2 linked regions of the Azotobacter salinestris genome follow. The protein of the gene in region 2 interacts with the protein of the main gene of each other region in a pairwise test. Links are inferred from orthologs where the notes say so. Each region holds a gene or a part of one and is shown on either strand. Other genes may lie near its edges. The genes, in order: ligA and leuS.

Region 1 (11,268 bases), 2.9 Mb from region 2 along the record:
TGTCGATCCTGGTTTCCTTCACCTTCTCCTGGGAGGTCAACAGTGCCCTGGCGCTGATCGTCGGCATCTTCATCGGCGGGGTGTACGGCGGCTCGCGCAGCGCCATCCTGCTGAACATCCCCGGCGCGCCCTCCTCGGTGGCCACCGCCTTCGACGGCTACCCGCTGGCCAAGGTCGGCGAGGCCGGCCGCGCCATCGGCCTGAGCACGGTGATGTCGGTGATCGGCGGCCTGGCCGGGACCCTGGTGCTGGCCTGCGCCGCACCGGTGATCGGCGAGCTGGCGCTGCAGTTCGCGCCGCGCGACTACTTCCTGATCGCCGCCCTCGGCCTGCTGCTGGTCGGCAGCCTGGCCGAAGGCTCGCTGGCCAAGGGCGTGTTCGCCGCCGCGCTGGGCACGGTGATCGGCCTGGTCGGCATGGACCCGGTAACCGCCCAGGGCCGCTTCACCCTCGGCCAGCTCGAGCTGATGGGCGGCATCCACTACGTGGTGGTGATGATCGGCCTGTTCGGCGTCGCCGAAGCCTTCTACCAGCTGCACAGCCTGGACGTGGCGCCGGTGCGCCAGCAGGTCAGCAGGTCAGCAGGTCAGCAGGTCAGCAGGTCAGCAGGTCAGCAGGTCAGCAGGTCAGCAGGTCAGCAGGTCAGCAGGTCAGCAGGTCAGCAAGATAGTGCCGTCGCTGGCCATGGTGCTGAAGTGCCTGCCGCTGTCGCTGCGCACCGCGGTGATTGGCGTGCTGGTCGGCGCCCTTCCCGGCGTCGGCGGCGACATCGCCGCGCTGATGGCCTACGACCACGCCAAGCGTACGGTGAAGAACCCCAGCCGGCCGTTCGGCCAGGGCGCCTACGAAGGCCTGGTGGCGCCGGAAACCGCCAACAGCGCGGCGGTCGGCGGCGCCTACGTGCCGATGCTGACCCTTGGCATCCCGGGCGATGCGGTGATCGCGGTGATCATTGGCGCGCTGGTGATCCATGGCCTCAACCCCGGCCCGATGCTGATGGTGGAAAGCCCGCACATCTTCTGGTTCACCGTGGGCAACCTGGCGCTGGCCAACCTCTTCCTGCTGGTGTTCGGCCTGATGGGCATCAGGCTGTTCGCCAAGCTGGTCGAGCTGCCCAAGGCCATCCTGATCCCGCTGATCCTGGTGCTCTGCGTGGTCGGCACCTACTCGATCAACAGCAGCATGACCGAGGTGTACTGGATGCTCGGCTTCGGCCTGCTCGGCTACTTCCTCAAGGCCTTCGGCTTCCAGATGGGCCCGGTGATCCTCGGCGTGATCCTCGGCCCGATGATGGACAACGCCTGGCGCCAGGCCATGGCCTCGGTCGGCAACAGCCTGGTCGAGCTGCTCGGCGAGCTCGTCACCAACCCGGTGTCGCTGATCCTGACCCTGGGCATCGCCCTGGTCCTGCTCGGCAAGAGCCCCGCCCGGGGTTGGCTGAAAAGACGTCCCCCCCTGACCCACTGATGCAAGAACAACAACAAGCGGAGTACATCATGCTCAAGAAACTGCTCGTCGGACTGACCTTCGCCGCCGGCACCGCCGGCTTCGCGCTGGCCGCCCATGCCGCCGGCTATCCCGAGCGCCCCATCCAGGCGGTGATCCCCTGGGGCGCCGGCGGCGCCACCGACAACGTGATGCGCAGCCTGTCGCCCTACGCGGAGAAGGAGCTGGGCGGCAAGCTGATCCTCAGCAACCGCCCGGGCGGCACCGCGGTGATCGGCACCACCTATGTCCTCGGCCAGCAGCCCAACGGCTACACCCTGCTGCTCGGCGCGGAGAACCCGCAGCTGTATCCGGTACTCGGCCCTTTCAATTACCCATATCTGCGAGCGGTCCATATGAGCTTGTGACAAGAGGTCGCCCCATGATTCATTGGAGGCACCGAAACGCATAGCCGAGGTGTCCCATGGACCGCTCTGTTTTGGCTGACGCCTCCTGGGTTGAACAGGAACTCGCCGGCTCGACGTTCCGGGACGAACGCCTTGGCCGGCGGCTGCGCAAGCTGCTGCTGCAAATGGCGAATGCCGTGGGAGAACCCATCCCGCTGGCCTGCCAGGACTGGGCGAATACCAAGGCGGCCTACCGCTTCCTTTCCAACACGGCGGTAGACGAGGCGCGGATTCTGGCCGGGCACTTCCAGTCGACGCGTATTCGCGCTGCTGCCGTCGACGGTCCCCTGCTGGTCCTTCAGGATACGACCGAGTTTTCGTACAAGCGGGCGCACCCCGAGCAGATCGGCACGCTTACCACCATCCCCGGCCGGAAAACCGATGGCCGCAGGCCCATGCATACGCTCTGTGGCCTGCTGATGCATTCCAGCCTGGTCGTCACGCCGGAGGGGCTCCCCCTGGGACTGGCCGCAATCCGCTTCTGGACACGCTCGAAGTTCAGGGGAGTGACGGCTCTCAAGCGCCGGATCAATCCGACCCGCGTGCCGATCGAGCACAAGGAGAGCGTCCGCTGGCTGGAAAACCTGCGCGATGCCACCGCGCTGCTCGGCGATCCGGCACGGCTGGTCCATGTCGGGGACCGGGAAAACGATATCTATGAGTTCTTCTGTGCGGCACGCTCTGCCGGTACCCATTTCCTTGTCAGGACCTGTGTCGACCGCCTGGCCGGCAGCGGCAAACAGACGATTGCCGACCAGATGAGCGAGGTTGCCGTCCAGGGACTTCATGACGTCCTGGTCGAAGAGGGCAGGAAAACCACCCGAGCCATCGTCGAGCTGCGTTATCGTCGTATCCACGTGCTACCGCCGATCGGCAAGCAGAAACGTTATTCGGCCATCGACCTGACCGTGATCCAGGCGCGGGAGCGTGGGGAGCCGAGCGGCAGGCCGGCCATCGATTGGCAGCTCATCACCGACTTGCCGGTCACCTCGCCGCAGGAGGCGATCGAGAAGCTTGACTGGTATGCCCTGCGTTGGAAGATCGAGTCGTTCCACAAGATCCTGAAATCCGGCTGCCGTGCGGAGGAAGCCAGGCTCAGGACGGCCGAGCGTCTGGTCAATCTCATAGCCTTGTTCTGCATCATTGCCTGGCGTCTGTTCTGGATGGCCATGCTCAACCGCACCGAGCCTGAGGCCTCTCCCCGCATTGCCTTGACCCGGGACGAAATTGGCCTGCTTGACCGGATGATCGACGCCACCGGCCAGCCTCCTCCATCGAGGACACTTTCCGACTACTTGATTCACATTGCGAGGCTTGGCGGCTATCTCGCCCGTGCCTCGGATCCGCCACCCGGCAATGTCGTTCTCTGGCGAGGCTGGTGCCGTCTCATGGACATCAAGCTGGGAGCACTACTCGTCGCTTCCCGCTATGGGTAATTGAAAGTACTCGGCCTGGCCCAGTACGACTACGGCGCCCTCTACCCGATCAACCTGATCGGCCAGAACGTGGCGGTCATCGCCACCCATGCCGACAGCATGGCCGACCTGCTGGCCGCGGCCAAGGCCGCCCCCGGCACCCTGCGCATGGGCGGCGCCGGTGCCGGCGCCCTGCCGAGCACGGTGCACGCGATGATCAAGGCGGTCGGCGAACTCGACGTGCGCGAGGTGACCTTCGGTGGCGACGGTCCCGGCATCACCGCGCTGATGGGCAAGCACATCGACTTCATGCCGCTCAGCCTGGCTGCCGCCAAGGAGCTGATCCGCACCGGCAAGCTCAAGGCCCTGGCGGTGGTGAACGCCGAGGAAGTGCCGGAGCTGCCGGGCGTCGAGCCGATCAGCAAGGCGCTGCCGGCAATCGCCGAGTACCTGCCGTGGGGACCGTTCTGGGGTGTCTGGGTGCACAAGGATACGCCCGAGGACATCAAGCAGAAGCTGACCGCGGCCTATGCCAAGGCAGTGGCCACGCCCGAGTTCCAGGCCTTCCTCAAGAACTACGGCGCCAAGTCGCTGAATCTCTCCGGCGACGAGGCCACCCGGTATCTGCAGCGCTGGCAGTCGGTCACCGCCTGGTCGATGTACAAGGCCAAGGCGGTGGCGACCTCGCCGGACACGCTGGGCATCGCCAGACCGTAATCCCCTTCGGGCCCGGCACTTCGCCGGGCCTCTCGCCCGGGACTGAGGGCCCTGCTCGGCCCCCGGCCAAGGCTCAGCGCTTCTTCTTCGGCTTACCGGCGGGCTTCTTCTTTTTGCCCTGGGGCAGCGGCAGGGCCTGGGCGAAGGCCTGGCGCACGTTGTTCAGGCGTTTCTCGTGCAGGTCGTGGATGCGCTTGCTGCGCTCGCTGCTGAAGTCGATCAGGTTGTCGTCGGGACTCATGGCTGCGGATGCACCTGGCGGAAGGTCAGATTCAGGCGTGGCGCGCAGGGTTTGCGCGTCTTCGCCACCTGATGCTGCCAATGATGCTGCGTCGCGCCGGCCATGACCAGCACGGAACCGTGTTCGAGCAGCAGCGAATGCTCGATGCGCGTCTGTCCGATCCGGCGCAGGTCGAAGCGCCGGGCTCCGCCCAGGCTGAGCGAGACGATCAGCGGATTGCGCCCCAGCTCGGCCTCGTCGTCGCTGTGCCAGCCCATGGAGTCCCGGCCGTCGCGGTAATGGTTGAGCAGCACGCCGTTCAGCGGCTGGCCGGCGAGTTCCTCCAGGGCGACACGGATCTCCGCCAGAAGCGCTGTCCAGGGCAGCGGCGGGTGGGTCAGCCCGGAGTAGCGATAGGCGGCATCGCCATACCAGGCGACCTGGCGCGGTACCGGATACAGGCGTCCGTAGAGCCGCACCTGCGGCTGCTCCCAGGGGGTTTCCGCGAGCAGGGCGGCCAGCCAGCGGTCGGCGGTGGCACCGTCCACCCAGCCGGGCAGGTAGCGCAGTTCGGCATCGGGCAGGTCCGCGACTGAGGCTTCGAATAGCGGCATGGCGAGAGCGACGGATTGCAGGGCATTCATCCTACACCGGCGAGGACTACGCTTTCCCATAAATGCGCCGGCAGTCGACGTCGATCTACCCAGGGCATTCCGTTACCATAGCCGGCCTTTTTTACAGCGGAGACAGGCATGGTGCAGCAATATCAACCGGGGCAGCGCTGGATCAGCGACAGCGAGGCGGAACTCGGGCTCGGAACCATTCTCACCGCGGATGGCCGACTGCTCACCGTGCTCTATCCGGCCACCGGCGAAACCCGCCAGTACGCCCAGCGCAATGCGCCCCTGACCCGCGTGCGCTTCGCCCCGGGCGACGAGATCACCCACTTCGACGGCTGGAAGATGACCGTCCGCGAGGTCGAGGATCACGACGGCCTGCTCGTCTATCACGGTCTCGACGGGCAGAACCAGGGCTGCAGCCTGCCGGAAACCCAGCTGTCCAACTTCATCCAGTTCCGCCTGGCCAGCGACCGCCTGTTCGCCGGGCAGATCGACCCGCTGTCCTGGTTCGGCCTGCGCTACCACACCCTGGAGCACCGCAGCCGCCTGCTGCAGTCCTCGCTCTGGGGCCTGGCCGGCGCCCGCGCCCAGCCGATCGCCCATCAGTTGCATATCGCCCGCGAAGTCGCCGACCGCATCGCCCCGCGCGTGCTGTTGGCCGACGAGGTGGGCCTGGGCAAGACCATCGAGGCCGGCCTTGTCATCCATCGCCAGCTGCTCTCCGGCCGCGCCGGGCGGGTGCTGATCCTGGTTCCGGAGAACCTCCAGCACCAGTGGCTGGTGGAGATGCGCCGGCGTTTCAACCTGGACGTGGCGCTGTACGACGCCGAACGCTTCGCCGAGAGCGATGCCAGCAATCCCTTCGAGGACACCCAGCTGGCGCTGGTCTCCCTGGAGTGGCTGACCGCCGCCGAGCACGCCCAGGACGCCGCCTTCGCCGCCGGCTGGGATCTGCTGGTGGTGGACGAGGCCCACCACCTGGTCTGGCACCCCGAGCAGCCGAGCGCCGAATACGCGCTGGTCGAGCAGCTCGCCCAGGTCATCCCCGGCGTGCTGCTGCTCACCGCCACCCCCGAGCAGCTCGGCCAGGAGAGCCACTTCGCCCGCCTGCGCCTGCTCGACCCCGACCGCTTCCACGACCTCGAGGCCTTCCGCGCCGAGAGCGCCAACTACCGCCCGGTCGCCGAGGCGGTGCAGGAGCTGCTCGACGAAGGCCGTCTCTCCGAGCGGGCCCACGAGGTCATCCATGGCTTCCTCGGCGCCGAGGGCGAGGCGCTGCTCGCCGCGGTCAGCGACGGTGACATCCAGGCCAGCGCACGCCTGACCCGCGAGCTGCTCGACCGCCACGGCACCGGCCGGGTGCTGTTCCGCAACACCCGCGCCGCGGTGCAGGGCTTTCCCGAGCGCCAGTTGCACCCCTACCCGCTGCCGAGCCCGGCCGAGTACCTGGAGCTGCCGGTCGGCGAACACGCCGATCTGTATCCGGAGGTGAGCTACCAGGCCCAGCAGGAAGACGGCGTCGACGAGAACCGCTGGTGGCGCCTCGACCCGCGCGTCGAATGGCTGATCGACACCCTGAAGATGCTGAAGAAGGTCAAGGTGCTGGTGATCTGCGCCCACGCCGAGACCGCCCTCGACCTGGAGGACGCCCTGCGGGTGCGCTCCGGCATCCCGGCCACGGTGTTCCACGAGGGCATGAGCATCCTCGAGCGCGACCGCGCGGCAGCCTACTTCGCCGACGAGGAGTTCGGCGCCCAGGTGCTGATCTGCTCGGAAATCGGCAGCGAGGGCCGCAACTTCCAGTTCGCCCACCATCTGGTGATGTTCGACCTGCCGGCCCACCCGGACCTGCTCGAGCAGCGCATCGGCCGCCTTGATCGCATCGGCCAGAAGCACAGCATCCAGCTGCACGTGCCCTACCTGGAGAACAGCGCCCAGGAGCGGCTGTTCCAGTGGTACCACCAGGCGCTGAACGCCTTCCTCGCCACCTGCCCCACCGGCAACGCCCTGCACCACCAGTTCGGCCCGTGCCTGCTGCCGCTACTGGAGGACGGCGAAGACGATGCGTGGCAGGACCTGCTGGATGCGGCTTGCGCCGAACGCGAACGTCTGGAAAGCGAGCTGCATGCCGGCCGCGACCGCCTGCTGGAACTCAACTCCCGCGGCGGCGGCGAGGGCGATGCACTGGTCGAGGCCATCGAGGAACAGGACGACCAGTACGCCCTGCCGATCTACATGGAAGAGCTGTTCAACGCCTTCGGCATCGACAGCGAGGACCATTCGGAGAACGCGCTGATCCTGCGCCCCAGCGAGAAGATGCTCGACGCCAGCTTCCCGCTGGGCAGCGACGAGGCGGTGACCGTCAGCTACGACCGCAACCAGGCGCTGGCCCGCGAGGACATGCAGTTCCTCACCTGGGAACACCCCATGGTGCAAGGCGGCATGGACCTGGTGCTGTCCGGCTCGATGGGCAACACCGCGGTGGCGCTGATCAAGAACAAGGCGCTCAAGCCTGGCACCGTGCTGCTCGAACTGCTCTACGTCAGCGAGGTGGTGGCGCCGCGCGCCCTGCAGCTCGGCCGCTTCCTGCCGCCGCTGGCACTGCGCTGCCTGCTCGATCCCAACGGCAACGACCTGGCGCCGAAGGTCGCCTTCGATACCCTCAACGACCAGCTGGAAAGCGTGCCGCGCGGCAGCGCCAACAAGTTCGTGCAGGCCCAGCGCGACGTGCTGGCCAGGCAGATCAACGCCGCCGAGTCCAAGGTCGCGCCGCGCCATGCCGAGCGCGTCGCCGAGGCGCGGCAGCGGCTCACGGCCAGCCTCGACGAGGAGCTGGCGCGTCTGACCGCGCTCCGGGCGGTCAACCCGAGCGTGCGCGACAGCGAACTGGAAGCCCTGCGCCGGCAGCGCGAGGAGGGTCTGGCCATGCTCGACAAGGCGGCCCTGCGCCTGGAGGCGATCCGCGTGATGGTGGCCGGCTGAGGCCGTGCCCACCACCTGCATGGTCATGCTGGATGGCCACCCCGTGGAGAGCGCTGTGCGGTTTTCCACCCATTCAGCTTGCGTAGGGCGGTGAAACCCGCCCTACGTCTTCACGAGAAAGCGCTCATCCCTCCAGTTGCCGCAACAGGACGAGGAAAGCCTCCTCGTCGAGCACCTTGACCCCCAGCTCGCCGGCCTTGGCCAGTTTCGAGCCGGCGCCGGGACCGGCGACCACACAGGTGGTCTTCGCCGAAACCGAGCCGGCCACCTTGGCGCCGAGACTTTCCAGCCTCGCCTTGCCCTGCTCGCGGCTCATGGACTCCAGGGTGCCGGTCAGCACCCAGGTCTGTCCGGCCAGGGGCAGGCCCTCGCCGCAGCGGCGCTCGCTCTCCCAGTGCATGCCGAATTCGCGCAGCTGCGCCTCGATGGCGCGGGCGCGCTCGACGTTGGCGGGGACGGCGAAGAACTCGCGCAGCGCCTGCCGGGCCCTCTCCGTCACCCCCCTGGTCGTGCTCAGGGTCAGCCAGTCCTGACTGAGGGCGATCACCGCCTCCAGGCTGCCCGCCGCCTCGGCGAGTTTCTTCGCGCCGGTGGCGGCGATTCCCGCAATGCCCAGCTTGTCGAGCAGTTCGCCCAGGCTGGCGCAGGCGGCGAACTCCGCATGCAACTCACCCTCCTCCTGCAGCTCGATGCCACGCGCCAGCAGTTGCTCGATCACCGTGCGGTTGTGCTCGTCCTCGAAGAAGCTGTGGATCTCGTGGGCGACCTCCAGGCCGACGTCCGGCAGCCAGGTGAGCACCTCGGGCAGGGCCTTTTCGATGCGCGAAAGCGATCCGAGGGTGCGGGCCAGCAGCTTGGCGGTCTCCTCGCCGACGTCGGGAATACCCAGCGCATAGATGAAGCGCGCCAGGCTCGGTCTGCGGCTGGCGGCGATGGCCTCCAGCAGGTTGTTGCTGGAAACCTCGGCGAAGCCGTCCAGCACCACCAGTTGCTCGAAGGTCAGGGTGTAGAGATCGGCCGGCGACTTCACCAACCCGGTGTCCACCAGTTGCTCGGCGATCCGCTCGCCGAGACCGTCGATGTCCATGGCACGTCGCGAGACGAAGTGGACGATCGCCTGCTTGAGCTGGGCCTGGCAGGCCAGGCGGCCGACGCAGCGGTAGATCGCCCCCTCGCAGAGCGAGGCCTTGCCCTTGCCGCGCCGCACCAGTTGGGTGCGCTCCACCGCCGAGCCGCACACCGGGCAGTGCTGCGGCACCTCGACCGGGCGGGCATCGGCCGGGCGGCGCTCGCTCACCACCTGCATGATCTGCGGAATCACGTCGCCGGCACGGCGGACGATCACCGTATCGCCGATCATCACGCCGAGACGCGCCACCTCGTCCATGTTGTGCAGGGTGGCGTTGGACACCGTGACGCCGGCCACCTGCACCGGCCTCAGACGCGCCACCGGGGTGATGGCGCCGGTACGGCCGACCTGGAACTCGACGCCAAGCAGTTCGGTGAGTTCTTCCTGGGCCGGGAACTTGTAGGCGATGGCCCAATGCGGGGTACGAGCCCGGAAGCCCAGCTCGCGCTGCCAGTCCAGGCGATTGACCTTGAACACCACGCCGTCGATGTCGTAGGCCAGGCTCTGGCGGCGCTCGCCGATGGCGCGGTAGTAGTCCAGGCAACCCTGCACGCTTTCCGCCGGCATCAGCTCGCGACTGACCGGCAGGCCCCATCTCCTCAGGGTTTCGAGGACCGCGACATGGGTTTCCGGCAGGCCGGCCCCCTCGAAGCGGCCGATCCCGTAGCTGCAGAACTCCAGCGGCCGGCTGGCGGTGATCTTCGGGTCGAGCTGGCGCAAGCTGCCGGCGGCGGCGTTGCGCGGGTTGGCGAAGGTCTTGCCGCCGGTCTCGATGGCGCGGGCGTTGAGCGCCTCGAAGCCGGCGCGCGGCATGTAGATCTCGCCGCGCACCTCCAGCACGGCCGGCCAGCCCTGGCCGTGCAGCCTGAGCGGAATGTTGCGCACGGTGCGCACGTTGGCGGTGATGTCCTCGCCGGTGCTGCCGTCGCCGCGGGTGGCACCGCGCACCAGCTGACCGTTCTCGTAGAGCAGGCTCACGGCCAGGCCGTCCAGCTTGGGTTCGCAGCTGTACTCCACCACCTCGATGCCGCGGTCCAGGCCCTTGCGCACGCTGCGGTCGAAGTCGAGCAGATCCGCGTCGGCGAAGGCGTTGCCCAGGCTGAGCATGGGCAGCTCATGGCGCACCTGGCCGAAGGCCGCCAGCGCTTCGCCACCAACGCGCTGGGTCGGCGACTCCGGCGTGACCAGTTCGGGATGCTCCGCCTCGAGGGCCCTGAGCTCGTTGAACAGGCGGTCGTACTCGGCATCCGGCACGCTCGGCGCATCGAGCACGTAATAGCGGTAGTTGTGTTCGTCGATCTCGCTGCGCAGCCGGGCGATGCGTTCGGCGGCGGTCTGGGCGTCGGTCATGGCGATGGTTTCCGGAAAACGAAAAGAGCAGCCGTAGCTGCTCGAAGGGGTGCGCCGAGGCGTCGCCGAGGGCGGCCGGGGACCTTCACCGCCAGGGCGGAAGGTCCCCGGAATCGGCGAACGTCAGGAATCAGCGCTTGTGGGTCAGCTGGCGGCGCTCGAAATCGACGATCCGCTGGCGATAGTGCTCGATGGTCTGGGCGGTCATCACGCTGCGCTGGTCGTCCTTCAGCTCGCCGTTCAACTCCTGGGCCAGCTTGCGGGCGGCGGCCACCATGAGCTCGAAGGCCTGCTTCGGATGGCGCGGACCGGGCAGGACCAGGAAGAAGCTGACCGCCCGGGTGGAGAAGTGGTCGATGTCGTCCAGGTCGAAGGTGCCGGGCTTGAGCGCGTTGGCCATGGAGAACAACACTTCGCCGTTGCCGGCCAGGCTCTCGTGGCGATGGAAGATGTCCTTGTCGCCGAAGCGCAAGCCGCTCTCGAGGATGCTCTGCAGCAGCGCAGGCCCCTTGAACCCCGCCTCATCCCGCGACACCACGATGATGACCAGATACTCCTCGGCCGGTGGCGCTTCCCGTGGCTCGCTGCGCTCGGGCTGCTCGGCCCTGCGCGGTTCGCTCTTCGGCTCCGGCTTGCGCGGCCTGGGCGCGGGTTCGGCCGCCGGGCGGGCCGGCTCGTCGAGTTCCAGCCCGAGATCGTCCGCCTCCAGCTCCTCGTCGAGGCGCCGCCGGCTCAGCCTGCGGGCGCTCAGCGAGGGCAGACTCTCCTCGTCCGGCTCGTAGGCGCTCCCCTGCGGAAAATCGACCGACCGCGAGGATCCCAGCAGCTCGCTGTTCTTTTCGCTGGTCGCTTCGGGCGCCTCGGCAATGTTGCGCTCGAGCTTGAACTTGAGCTTGCCCTTGCTGCCCCGCATGCGCCGCCATCCGTCGAACAGGATGCCGCC
Region 2 (11,462 bases):
GGCCGCCCGCGCCGCCCTGAAGGGCCCCTGGGGCCGGATGAGCGTGCAGGAGCGCTGCGAGATCCTGCACCGCGTCGCCGACGGCATCACCGCGCGCTTCGACGAGTTCCTCGAAGCCGAGTGCCAGGACACCGGCAAGCCGAAGTCGCTGGCCAGCCACATCGACATTCCGCGCGGCGCAGCCAACTTCAAGGTGTTCGCCGACCTGGTGAAGAACGTGCCCAACGAGGCCTTCGAGATGGCCACCCCGGACGGCAGCGGCGCGCTCAACTACGGCGTGCGCCGGCCCAAGGGCGTGATCGGCGTGATCAGCCCGTGGAACCTGCCGCTGCTCTTGATGACCTGGAAGGTCGGCCCGGCGCTGGCCTGCGGCAACACCGTGGTGGTCAAGCCGTCCGAGGAAACCCCGAGCACCACCGCGCTGCTCGGCGAGGTGATGAACGCCGCGGGCGTGCCGGCCGGCGTATACAACGTGGTGCACGGCTTCGGCGGCGACTCGGCCGGCGCCTTCCTCACCGCCCACCCGGACGTCGACGCCTTCACCTTCACCGGCGAGACCGGCACCGGCGAGATCATCATGCGCGCCGCGGCCAAGGGCGTACGCCAGGTATCCCTGGAGCTGGGCGGCAAGAACGCCGGCATCGTCTTCGCCGATGCCGATCTGGACAAGGCCATCGAGGGCACCCTGCGCTCGGCCTTCGCCAACTGTGGCCAGGTCTGCCTGGGCACCGAGCGCGTCTACGTGCAGCGGCCGATCTTCGACGCGTTCGTCGCCCGCCTGAAGGCCGGCGCCGAGGCGCTGGTGATCGGCGAGCCGAACGATCCGAAGGCCAACTTCGGTCCGCTGGTCAGCCACAAGCACCGCGAGAAGGTCCTCAGCTACTACCAGAAGGCTGCCGACGAGGGCGCCACCATCGTCACCGGCGGCGGCGTGCCGGACATGCCTCAGCATCTGGCCGGCGGCGCCTGGGTGCAGCCGACCATCTGGACCGGCCTGTCGGACGATTCGTCGGTGGTCACCGAGGAAATCTTCGGGCCCTGCTGCCACATCCGCCCGTTCGACACCGAGGAGGAGGCCATCGAGCTGGCCAACAGCCTGCCCTACGGCCTGGCCTCGGCGATCTGGACCGAGAACGCCTCGCGCGCCCACCGCGTCGCCGGGCAGATCGAAGCCGGCATCGTCTGGGTCAACAGCTGGTTCCTGCGCGACCTGCGCACCGCCTTCGGCGGCGCCAAGCAGTCGGGCATCGGCCGCGAGGGCGGGGTGCACTCGCTGGAGTTCTACACCGAGCTGAAGAACGTCTGCGTGAAGCTGTGAGACAGACACCCGTCAAGGAAAGCGGCGCGAATAGCGCCGCCCGAGGAGAGCCAAGATGACTTTCGATCCGAACAAGAAGCTGTACATCTCCGACGTGACCCTGCGCGACGGCAGCCACGCCGTGCGCCACCAGTACTCGATCAAGAACGTGCAGGACATCGCCCGCGCGCTGGACAAGGCCAGGGTCGACTCCATCGAGGTGGCCCACGGCGACGGCCTGCAGGGTTCGAGCTTCAACTACGGCTTCGGCGCCCACAGTGATATCGAGTGGATCGAGGCGGTCTCCGCGGTGGTGAGCCACGCGAAGATCGCCACCCTGCTGCTGCCCGGCATCGGCACGGTGCACCATCTCAAGGAGGCCTACGAGGCTGGCGCCCGGGTGGTGCGCGTAGCCACCCACTGCACCGAGGCCGACGTGTCGAAGCAGCACATCGCCTATGCGCGCGAGCTGGGCATGGACACCGTGGGCTTCCTGATGATGAGCCACATGACCACGCCGCAGAACCTGGCGGTCGAGGCGAAGAAGATGGAAAGCTACGGCGCCACCTGCATCTACGTGGTCGACTCCGGCGGGGCGCTGAGCATGCAGGACGTGCGCGACCGTTTCCGCGCGGTCAAGGACCTGCTCGACCCGGCCACCCAGACCGGCATCCATGCCCACCACAACCTGTCGCTCGGCGTGGCCAACTCCATCGTCGCGGTGGAGGAGGGTTGCGATCGCATCGACGCCAGCCTGGCCGGCATGGGCGCCGGCGCCGGCAATGCGCCCCTGGAGGTGTTCATCGCCGCGGCCGAGCGCCTGGGCTGGAACCACGGCACCGACCTCTACACCCTGATGGACGCCGCCGACGAGATCGTCCGCCCGCTGCAGGATCGCCCGGTGCGGGTCGACCGCGAGACCCTGGCCCTGGGCTATGCCGGGGTCTATTCGAGCTTCCTGCGCCACGCCGAGGTGGCGGCGAGCAAATACGGCCTGAGCACCGTGGACATCCTGGTCGAGCTGGGCAAGCGGCGGATGGTCGGTGGCCAGGAGGACATGATCGTCGACGTGGCGCTGGATCTGCTGCGTCAGCGAGGAGGCGCTGCCCGCCAGGCTTCCGCATAAGAAGCCAACCGGTCCGCCCGGCTCGGCCGTGGCGGTTTTCGAGCCCGGGAGCGGTTCCGCTTCCGGGTCTTTTTTGCCAAGACAGGAAGCGAATGCGATGAAACCTTCTCTGCGCCGGGCCGACAGCATCAACCTGGCCCTGGCCATGCACGCCCTGCGGGCGGCGCTCGATCAGGCCGCGGCGCTGTCGGTGCGGGTCAGCATCGCCGTGGTCGACGCGGCCGGCCAGCCGATCCACACCGCGCACATGGACGGCGCGCCGCTGCACTGCCGGGACATCGCCCTGAACAAGGCGCTGACCGCCGTCGGCTTCGGGGTGTCGACGCGGGTCTGGGAAGAGCGTCTGGCCGGGATGTCCGACGCCGTCCGCCAGGGGCTGCCGCTGCAGCCACGCATGGCGCTGTTCGGCGGCGGCGAGCCTTTCCTGTTCGAGGGCAGGCCGGTAGGTGCCATCGGCATCTCGGGCGCTTCCGAACAGCAGGACGAACAATGCGCCCAGGCGGCGGTGCGTGCCGTGCTGGCCCTGCTGGATGCGCCTTCGGCATAGCACGCCACTTCGCTTTTCTTCGGTTGCTTCCGGCGGCAGCGGAACAGCGGTTGGGCGACCAGGGATCTGGCCTTGTTCGGCCGGGAACGGGATTTCTTGCCCAGCGGATTGCCTCCTGTGAGGCCTGCCTCGTGCAGGCGCGTGAAGCATGCTCGGTGGGGGGGGGCGAGGGCGTGCGGCCTCCAGTCCGGTGTTCCGTGGGCCGGAAGTCCGTATGCCTCGGTCGCGGCGGCGTTTTGAAACGCAGCAGGGGCGGGCGGCTGCTTTTTTCCTGCGCACGCAAAAACGGCGAGGGGGTTGGCCTCGCCGTTCCTGCTTCCTTACGTCCCTGTGCTCGTCGTCCTGACGAAGTAGCCGCATCCTGCGACTGTCCCTCTGGCCGCCATCCGTGGTCGGCCTGCGTCGATCCTTCGACGTCTTGGTGGGATTCAATCTACGCCTGTGGCCGTTCCGAACCAATGGGGAGAGTGCCCGATCTGCTGTAGGCAATGGCTTACGGCGTGGAAGTCCCCTGTCATACTGCGCGGCCTTTTTCATCGCCAGTAGGGGGCCATGAGCTGCGGAGGGCCCCGGATATGGTTTCAGCGTGAGTGGTGTTCATTGATGGTAGGCAGGAAGAAACTGCTGGAAGCAAAGGTGGTGCATGTTCCCGACGGGGATACCTTGAGGGCGAACTGTGGCGACGGCCTGACCGTGGTGGTGCGACTGTGCAGCATCGATACCCCGGAGCAGGCTCAGCCCTATGGTGCGGAGGCGAGAGCGGCGCTGGCGGCGATGGTGCTCAACAAGAGCGTCAGGATCGAGCAGACGGCCCGGGATCGCTATGGCCGCATTGTCGGCAGGGTCTTTCGCGGGCGTACGTTCGTCAATGAGGAGATGGTCAGGCATGGCCATGCCTGGGTTTACCATGACTATTCCAGGGAGCCGGAGTTTGCCCGGCTGGAAGAGCGGGCACGCAAGGCCAGGCAGGGGCTGTGGGCCTTGCCGAAGGCGAAGCGGGTGCCACCGTGGGAATGGCGCAAGCTCGGGAAAGGGAAGGCTCGGCCAGTTGAAAAGGGCTGGAAGATATGGCCATGGCTGCTGGCGACGCTGGTGGCGGGTGCGCTGGCAGGTGGCGCTTACCTGTGGATGACGGGGCGTCTGGATATTTCCCGGTGGGTCCCGGATGCCATCTTTCAGTTCTTGAGTGCCGGACAGGCCCATCTCCCGGCAGCGCTGTCACTTTGTTGACGTACGGCCGACCGAAAGCACGGCACGCGGGGACGCTGAACGCTCACGGCGAGACGCCTGGGCATCGAGGCGCACGGCGGGAAGAGCTGCAAAACGTACGGCTCGCGGCGCGTACCTGCGGCGGGTGCCGGAGAGATTTCCGCCGTGGCGGCGAACGAGAGGGAAACGGGGAGGAGAGGGGACGCGGGCCTTTCAGGCGGCCAGAAAGACAAAAGCCTCCCGGTCGTCGGACCGGAAGGCTTCGCGGCGGTAGCTGCCCTTGCCTTTCTTCGGCTGTTCCTGGCGGCAGCGGAACAAGGGCTGTGCGACCAGGGATTTGGCCTTGTTCGGCCGGGAAGGGGATTTCTTGGCCATGAGCGTCCTCCTGTAGGCCTGCCCCGTGCAGGCGCGCGCATCATGCGTGGCTGGTCAAAAGATGTCCAGGGGGTGCGGTTGCGAGGTCGGAACATCGACCAGGCACTTGGACAGTCCCGCAAGCCGCTCTGCAGGGGCGTTCATGCGTCCCCCGGCCCAAGGCGCAAGGCTCTCCAGACTTCGGAGGCCAGCCAGGCCATTGCCTGCCGCTGGGCAGCATGACTGGAATTTGCCGGATGGACGAGCTATATGCTGATATCCCCGCCAAAACAAAAACAAGGATGAAGTAGAAATGGAATTTTCCAACCAACAAAAGCTGATCATCACCCTGCTCACCGACATCCACGCTCATCTCGGGATCGACGACAGCGTCGATCCGGTCTTCGTGCAGCGGATGGTCCAGGGTGGTCACGGCTGGGCGCTTGGCTGGGCCTACCCCGGTTTGTTCGAAGACGGCATCGAGCCCCCGGAGACCGTCACCTTCGTCGCCGAGGTGCTGACCATGTGGGAGGCCATCGAGGAGGCCTATGCCGGGTTCGATCAGGCCCGGAAGGACCGGCTGGCCGAGCTGGCCCCGGCTTTCGGGCGTGACCCCCGGTTTCTCGGGTTCGATGGCAGCCATGAGGCCGATCTGCGGGAGATTGTCCATATCCTCGTGGACGACCTGAACCGCTGGCCGATCTTCAAGGGACGCAACACCGACTCGCACAGGATCCTGGCCGACGGCTATCGGCGGATGCTGGCGGTGTACGAGCGCATCTCGAACAACACCAGCCACGCGTCCAGGCTGTCGGTAGAGGCGTTGGCGAAAATATTGAACGCCAGAATCATCCCGAAGAGCAGCATGGAGCTGGACGCCAATGTGCTGCGTTGGGCCTGACCCTTCGGCCATGTGATACGGCTCTCGGACAAGGCCCCGATATCTCGGGGCCTTGTCGCTTTCGGCTCCTCCATTCCTCGGCTTCCGGCGTACTCGGGAAAGCCCCCGGCCTGTGGGCTGTCACGCGACTCAGAGTTCCGGCGGCAGCTGCAGGCGCTGGCCGGCGATGGCCAGGGTCAGCCGGCCGAGGCCATTCCACGGCTCGCCCTCGGCCTGGCCCTTGATCTGCGCGTCGATCAGCTGGGCGTCGAGCAGCAGCTGGTTCCAGCGTGCTGCCGGGTGGCGCTGCAGGGCCTTGGTCAGCAGCGGGCGGCGTTTTTCCCAGACCGGCGGGCGCATTTGCGCGAAGGCCTTCTCCAGCGGCACGCCTTGGGCATACTGCTGGGCGAGGTTGGCCAGCAGGCGCAATTCGCGGGCCAGCGCCCAGAGGATCACCGGCGTCTCCACGCCTTCGCCGCGCAGCCCCTCGAGCATGCGCAGGGCGTGGGCGGCCTGGCCGGCGAGGGTGGCGTCGAGCAGGCCGAAGACGTCGAAGCGGGCGCTGTCGGCCACCGCCGCCTGCACGGTGTCGGCGGTGACCTGGTTGTCCTCGGCGAGCAGCTTGAGTTTCTCGATCTCCTGGGCGGCGGCCAGCAGGTTGCCTTCCACGCGGGCGGCGATCAGCTCCACAGCCTCCTGGCTGGCGGCCAGCCCGGCCTGGGCCAGACGCTGGCGGATCCACTGCGGCAGTTGTTGGGCATCGACCGGCCAGACCTGTACGAACTGCACCTGCGGGCTGTCGAGCAGCGCCTTGGCCCACTTGCTCTTCTGGGTGGCGGCGTCGAGCCTGGGCAGGTCGATCAGCAGCAGGTTGTCCTCGGCGGGACGGGCCAGGTATTCGAGGATCGCCGCGGCGCCCTTGTCGCCGGGCTTGCCGTTGGCGATGCGCAGCTCCAGCAGGCGTTTCTCGGCGAACAGCGACAGGCTGGCGCCGGCCTCGTAGAGCTGACTCCAGTCGAAGTTGGCATCGGCATTGAACACCTGGCGCTCGCTGAAGCCCTGGGCGCGGGCAGCGCCGCGGATGGCGTCGCAGGCCTCCTGGCAGAGCAGCGGCTCGTCGCCGCTGACCACGTAGATCGGCGCCAGGGTGTCCTTGAGCTGCCTGGGCAGTTGTGCGGAAGGAAGCTTCATGGCGGAAGGGGCGGGGCCGGGGCCCCGCCCGGCGGCCTCAGGGCATGAGGGAGGGCGGCAGTTCGAGCGGCGACTGCTGCGGCGCCTCCTGCTGCTGCTCCTGGGCGCGGCGCTCCGCCTCCGCGGCCTGGGCCTCGGCGCGGGCGCGCTCCTTGGCGGCTTCCTCCATCTGGGAGATGCGCTCCGGGGTGAGCTGCTGCAGGCGCAGCATCAGCTGCTGGACCATCTCGCGGCGCATTTCCTCGCGCAGCTGCTGGGCTTCCTGGGTCGAGGCGGTGATGTTGTTCTGGTCGTGGACGTAGACCTTCTGCACCTCCAGCTCGTTGCTGCCGAGCAGCTGCTTGCGGGCGTCGAGCAGTTCGTATTCGAGGGTGCTGGTCAGCTCGTATTCGACGCTGCGCGCCGAGCTGGTGTAGCTGGCGGTGCGGCGCTCCTCTTTCTCGCGGGCCAGCACCAGCTCGTAGGGTGCGCCGGCATACACCTTGACGCCGCTGGCTTCGAGCTGGCGGCGCAGCATCCGCTGGGTTTCGCCGTAGGCGTTGCGGGCGCTCACGTTGAGCTCGCTGATGGCGAGGCGTCCGGTCTCGCCGGTGCCGCGCAACTGGAAGCCGCAGGCGCCGAGCAGGCTGGTCAGGGCGATGAGCGCGAGGCTACGTTTGATCATCTGGTTTCCCCTTGCAATGACCCCGGCGGCATCTTGCCGCCGGGACGGCGCATCAATTGGCGACGATATTGACCAGCTTGCCCGGCACCACGATGACCTTGCGGATGGTCAGGCCCTCGGTGAAGCGCAGCACGTTCTCGTTGGCGCGGGCGGCGGCCTCGATCTCCTCGCGGGAGGCGCCGGCCGGCACCTGGATTTCCCCGCGCAGCTTGCCGTTGACCTGCACCACCAGGGTCAGGGTGTCCTGCACCAGGGCCGATTCGTCCACCACCGGCCAGGCGGCGTCGATGATCAGGCCGTCCTTGCCGAGGGCCTCCCAGAGCGCATGGCAGATATGCGGGGTGATCGGCGCCAGCAGCAGGGCCACGGTTTCCAGGCCTTCCTGGAGCAGGGCGCGGTCCTGTTCGCTTTCGGCCTTCGCCTTCTCCAGCACGTTCATCAGGGTCATCACCTGGGCGATGGCGGTGTTGAACTTGTGGTGCTGGCCGATATCGGTGCTGGCCTGCTTGATCGCCGCGTGGATGGCGCGACGGATGTCCTTCTGCGCGTCGGAGAGCTGGGCCTTGTCCAGCACGCCCGGCAGGCCGGCGGCGGCATGGGACTGAGCCAGACGCCAGACGCGGCGCAGGAAGCGGCTGGCGCCCTCGACGCCGGCGTCGGACCACTCCAGGGATAGCTCCGGCGGGGCGGCGAACATCATGAACAGGCGGCAGGTGTCGGCGCCGTAGGCGTCGATCATCGCCTGCGGGTCGACGCCGTTGTTCTTCGACTTGGACATCTTCTCGGTACCGCCGATTTCCACCGGCAGGCCGTCGGACTTGAGCTTGGCGCCGATCACCTTGGCCCTGGCGTCGCGCTCGACCTCCACGTCGGCCGGATTGAACCAGTCCTTGCCGCCGTTCTCCAGGGTGCGGTAGTAGGTCTCGGCGACCACCATGCCCTGGGTCAGGAGGTTCCTGAACGGCTCGTTGGAGGACACCAGGCCCTCGTCGCGCATCAGCTTGTGGAAGAAGCGCGCGTAGAGCAGGTGCAGGATGGCGTGCTCGATGCCGCCGATGTACTGGTCCACCGGCAGCCAGTGGTTGGCCGCCTGCGGGTCGACCATGCCCTGGTCATAGGTGGGCGAGGCGTAGCGGGCGTAGTACCAGGACGACTCGACGAAGGTGTCCATGGTGTCGGTTTCGCGCTTGGCAGGCGCACCGCATTTCGGACAGCTGCATTCGTAGAATTCCGGCATCCTGGCCAGCGGGCTGCCGGTGCCGTCCGGCACCACGTCCTCGGGCAGCACCACCGGCAACTGGTCTTCCGGCACCGGCACGTCGCCGCAGCTGTCGCAGTGGATGATCGGGATCGGGCAGCCCCAGTAGCGCTGGCGGCTGATGCCCCAGTCGCGCAGGCGGAACTGGGTCTTGCGCGCGCCGTGGGCGGCGCTTTCCAGGTCGGCGACGATGGCGTCGAAGGCCTCGGTGAAGCTCTTGCCGTCGTACTTGCCGCTATTGACGGTGGTCAGGCCTTCCTTGTCGGCATACCAGGCCTGCCATTCGGCGGTGCTGAAATCCTTGCCTTCGGCAGCGTAGGCCTGCCTGATCGGCAGGCCGTACTTGTTGGCGAATTCGAAGTCGCGCTCGTCGTGTGCCGGCACGGCCATCACCGCGCCCTCGCCGTAGCCCCACAGCACGTAGTTGGCGACGAACACCGGCAGTTTGTCGCCGGTCAGCGGGTGGACGACGAACTGGCCGGTGGCCAGGCCCTTCTTCTCCATGGTGGCCATGTCGGCCTCGGCCACCGAGCCGGCCTTGCACTCGGCGATGAAGGCCGCAAGCGCAGGGCTGTTCTCGGCGGCGCGCTGGGCCAGCGGGTGCTCGGCGGCGACAGCGACGTAGGTGGCGCCCATCAGGGTGTCCGGGCGGGTCGAGTAGACCTTGAGCTGGCCGGCTTCGCCGATGCTGGCGACGTCATAGTCGAAGACGATGTCGGCACCGAAGCTCTTGCCGATCCAGTTGCGCTGCATGGTCTTGACCTGCTCGGGCCAGCCGGTCAGCTCGTCGAGGCTTTGCAGCAGCTCTTCCGCATAGGCGGTGATGCGGAAGTAGTACATGGGGATCTCGCGCTTCTCGACCAGCGCGCCGGAGCGCCAGCCGCGGCCGTCGATGACCTGCTCGTTGGCCAGCACGGTCTGGTCCACCGGGTCCCAGTTGACGGTGCCGTTCTTGCGGTAGATGACGCCCTTCTCGAACAGCCTGGTGAACAGCCACTGCTCCCAGCGGTAGTAGTCCGGCTTGCAGGTGGTGACTTCCCGCGACCAGTCGATGCCCAGGCCCAGGCTTTTCAGCTGGGACTTCATGTAGGCGATGTTCTCGTAGGTCCACCTGGCCGGCGCCACCTGGTTCTTCATGGCGGCGTTCTCCGCCGGCATGCCGAAGGCGTCCCAGCCCATCGGCTGCAGCACGTTCCGGCCCTGCATGCGCTGGTAGCGGGCGATCACGTCGCCGATGGTGTAGTTGCGCACGTGCCCCATATGCAGCTTGCCGCTGGGGTAGGGGAACATCGACAGGCAGTAGAAGGTGTCCTTGCCGGGCTGCTCGCGCACTTCAAAGGACTTCTGGGCGTCCCAGATGGACTGCGCGGCGGCTTCGATCTCGCGGGGCTGATACTGTTCGTGCATGGTCTGCTGGCGCTGGAAAAGAGGGCGTGGAAAACCCCGTAGCATACATGAGCGGGCTTGGCCATGGGAAACGCCTGCCCGGTGCGTCACGGCCGCCGCTGGCCCTCTGCCGCCGTTTGTCGCGGCGGCAAACCGCGGCGGAGGCGGGCGCTAAGCTCAGGGGAGGATGCCGTTTCTCCCGAGGTCGAGGTGTGGGATGGACGAAGTGGGCGCGCGTGGCGGACTGTACCGGCGACTGATCGAGCGGATCGCCTGCGCCCTTGCCGGAGCCGAGGCCGCCCGCTGGCGCGGCGGGGCCGAGCCGGCCGTGCTGGAGCTGCACGATCTGTCGCCCGCCGAGCGGGCGCTGATCCGCGCCTGGTTGCGCCAGGACGTGCAGTGGCTGCGCGGCTGGCAGGCGGCGGCCGAGGAGCTGGCGCTGATCGAGCGCCAGGAGCACGCCGCTCGCAGCCTTCTGGCGAAGGGGCGTCCTGCCGCCCCGCCGCGGCTTCGCCCGCTGCGCCATGCCCATCTGCTCTGCGCCCTGTGCGGCCGGGCCGTGCGCTGGCGCCGCGCCGGCCCCGTCGCGGCCTGTCCGGTCTGCGCCTCGCGGCTGTTCAGGCTCGCTCGGCAGCGCCGCTCGGGCTAGGCTTTGCGCCTCGCCCGGAGGTGCCGATGCCGTTCCGCTATCTGCTCAAACAACTCCTGCTGCCGCCGTCCGGCCTGCTGCTCCTGCTGGGACTCGGCTGGTGGCTGCGCCGCTGTGCGCCACGGACTGCCAGCCTGTGCTTCGTGCTCGGCGCAGGCGGGCTTTGGCTGCTCAGCCTGCCGGTGACGGTGGAGTGGGCGGCGCGGGCCATCGAGCGCGAGCCAGCGCTGGACGCGGCGCAGTGGCCGCAACTGGCGCAGCGGGCCGAGGCCATCGTGGTCCTCGGCGGTGGCCGCGAGCGCGGCGATCCGGCCTGGGGCGGCGACCAGCCGAGTCCGCTGGCGCTCGAGCGGCTGCGCTACGCCGCCCGGCTGGCGCGGGCCTCGGGCCTGCCGCTGCTGGCCAGCGGCGGCCTGCATTTCGGCGCGCCGCCCAGCGAGGCGGCGCTGCTCGGCGAGGCGCTGGAGAAGGATCATGGCCTGCGGCTGCGCTGGCGCGAGGAGCGCAGCCGCACCACCTGGGAGAACGCCCGCTACAGCGCCGAGCTGTTGCAGGCGGAAGGCATCCGCCGGGTGGTGCTGGTGACCCAGGCCTGGCACATGCCGCGGGCGCGCTGGTGCTTCGAGCGGGCCGGCTTCAGCGTGCTGCCGGCCCCGGCGGGCTTTCTCGGCGTGCCCAACGGACGCCCGCTGGGCGGCTGGCTGCCGGAGGGGCGGGCGCTTTGGCAGAGCGGCCTGCTGCTCAACGAGGCGCTGGGACAGCTGGCCTATCCGCTGCTCTACCGCTGAACCTCGACGGCCGTGCCGGCTGTCGCGGCCCGTTCGGCGCGCCGGCGCAGCAGTGTCCAGCCGAGCAGCAGGGCAGCGAGGACCGCCAGCGGCCAGGCACGCCATTGCAGGTA

Evidence for each region.
Region 1: the proteins of leuS (region 2) and ligA interact in binary tests that used the Escherichia coli proteins (3 or more experiments, as listed by UniProt). The link is inferred for Azotobacter salinestris from one-to-one orthologs.

Annotation. Positions count from the first base shown.
Region 1 is NZ_CP045302.1:715,056-726,323, forward strand. What follows is about bases 7,649-10,665. They hold ligA (NAD-dependent DNA ligase LigA), read right to left. Parts: upstream 10,326-10,665; coding sequence 7,971-10,325; downstream 7,649-7,970. Other genes in these bases: rapA (RNA polymerase-associated protein RapA), read left to right, coding at 7,649-7,846; zipA (cell division protein ZipA), read right to left, coding at 10,456-10,665. Also shown: GCU53_RS26465 (tripartite tricarboxylate transporter permease), read left to right, coding at 670-1,467; GCU53_RS03275 (type 2 periplasmic-binding domain-containing protein), read left to right, coding at 1,497-1,853; GCU53_RS03280 (IS4 family transposase), read left to right, coding at 1,910-3,328; GCU53_RS03285 (tripartite tricarboxylate transporter substrate-binding protein), read left to right, coding at 3,329-4,024; GCU53_RS25395 (hypothetical protein), read right to left, coding at 4,098-4,265; GCU53_RS03290 (alpha-ketoglutarate-dependent dioxygenase AlkB family protein), read right to left, coding at 4,262-4,858; more of rapA, read left to right, coding at 4,997-7,648; more of zipA, read right to left, coding at 10,666-11,268. UniProt on the Escherichia coli protein: DNA ligase that catalyzes the formation of phosphodiester linkages between 5'-phosphoryl and 3'-hydroxyl groups in double-stranded DNA using NAD as a coenzyme and as the energy source for the reaction.
Region 2 is NZ_CP045302.1:3,660,002-3,671,463, forward strand. Bases 7,121-10,331 are described here. They hold leuS (leucine--tRNA ligase), read right to left. Parts: upstream 9,934-10,331; coding sequence 7,321-9,933; downstream 7,121-7,320. Other genes in these bases: GCU53_RS17170 (LPS-assembly lipoprotein LptE), read right to left, coding at 7,121-7,268; GCU53_RS17180 (hypothetical protein), read left to right, coding at 10,130-10,331. Outside these bases: GCU53_RS17130 (2-hydroxymuconic semialdehyde dehydrogenase), read left to right, coding at 1-1,318; dmpG (4-hydroxy-2-oxovalerate aldolase), read left to right, coding at 1,374-2,423; GCU53_RS17140 (GlcG/HbpS family heme-binding protein), read left to right, coding at 2,521-2,970; GCU53_RS17150 (thermonuclease family protein), read left to right, coding at 3,574-4,200; alternative ribosome rescue factor ArfA, read right to left, coding at 4,393-4,554; GCU53_RS17160 (YfbU family protein), read left to right, coding at 4,847-5,434; holA (DNA polymerase III subunit delta), read right to left, coding at 5,564-6,604; more of GCU53_RS17170, read right to left, coding at 6,642-7,120; more of GCU53_RS17180, read left to right, coding at 10,332-10,561; GCU53_RS17185 (YdcF family protein), read left to right, coding at 10,588-11,349; lnt (apolipoprotein N-acyltransferase), read right to left, coding at 11,340-11,462.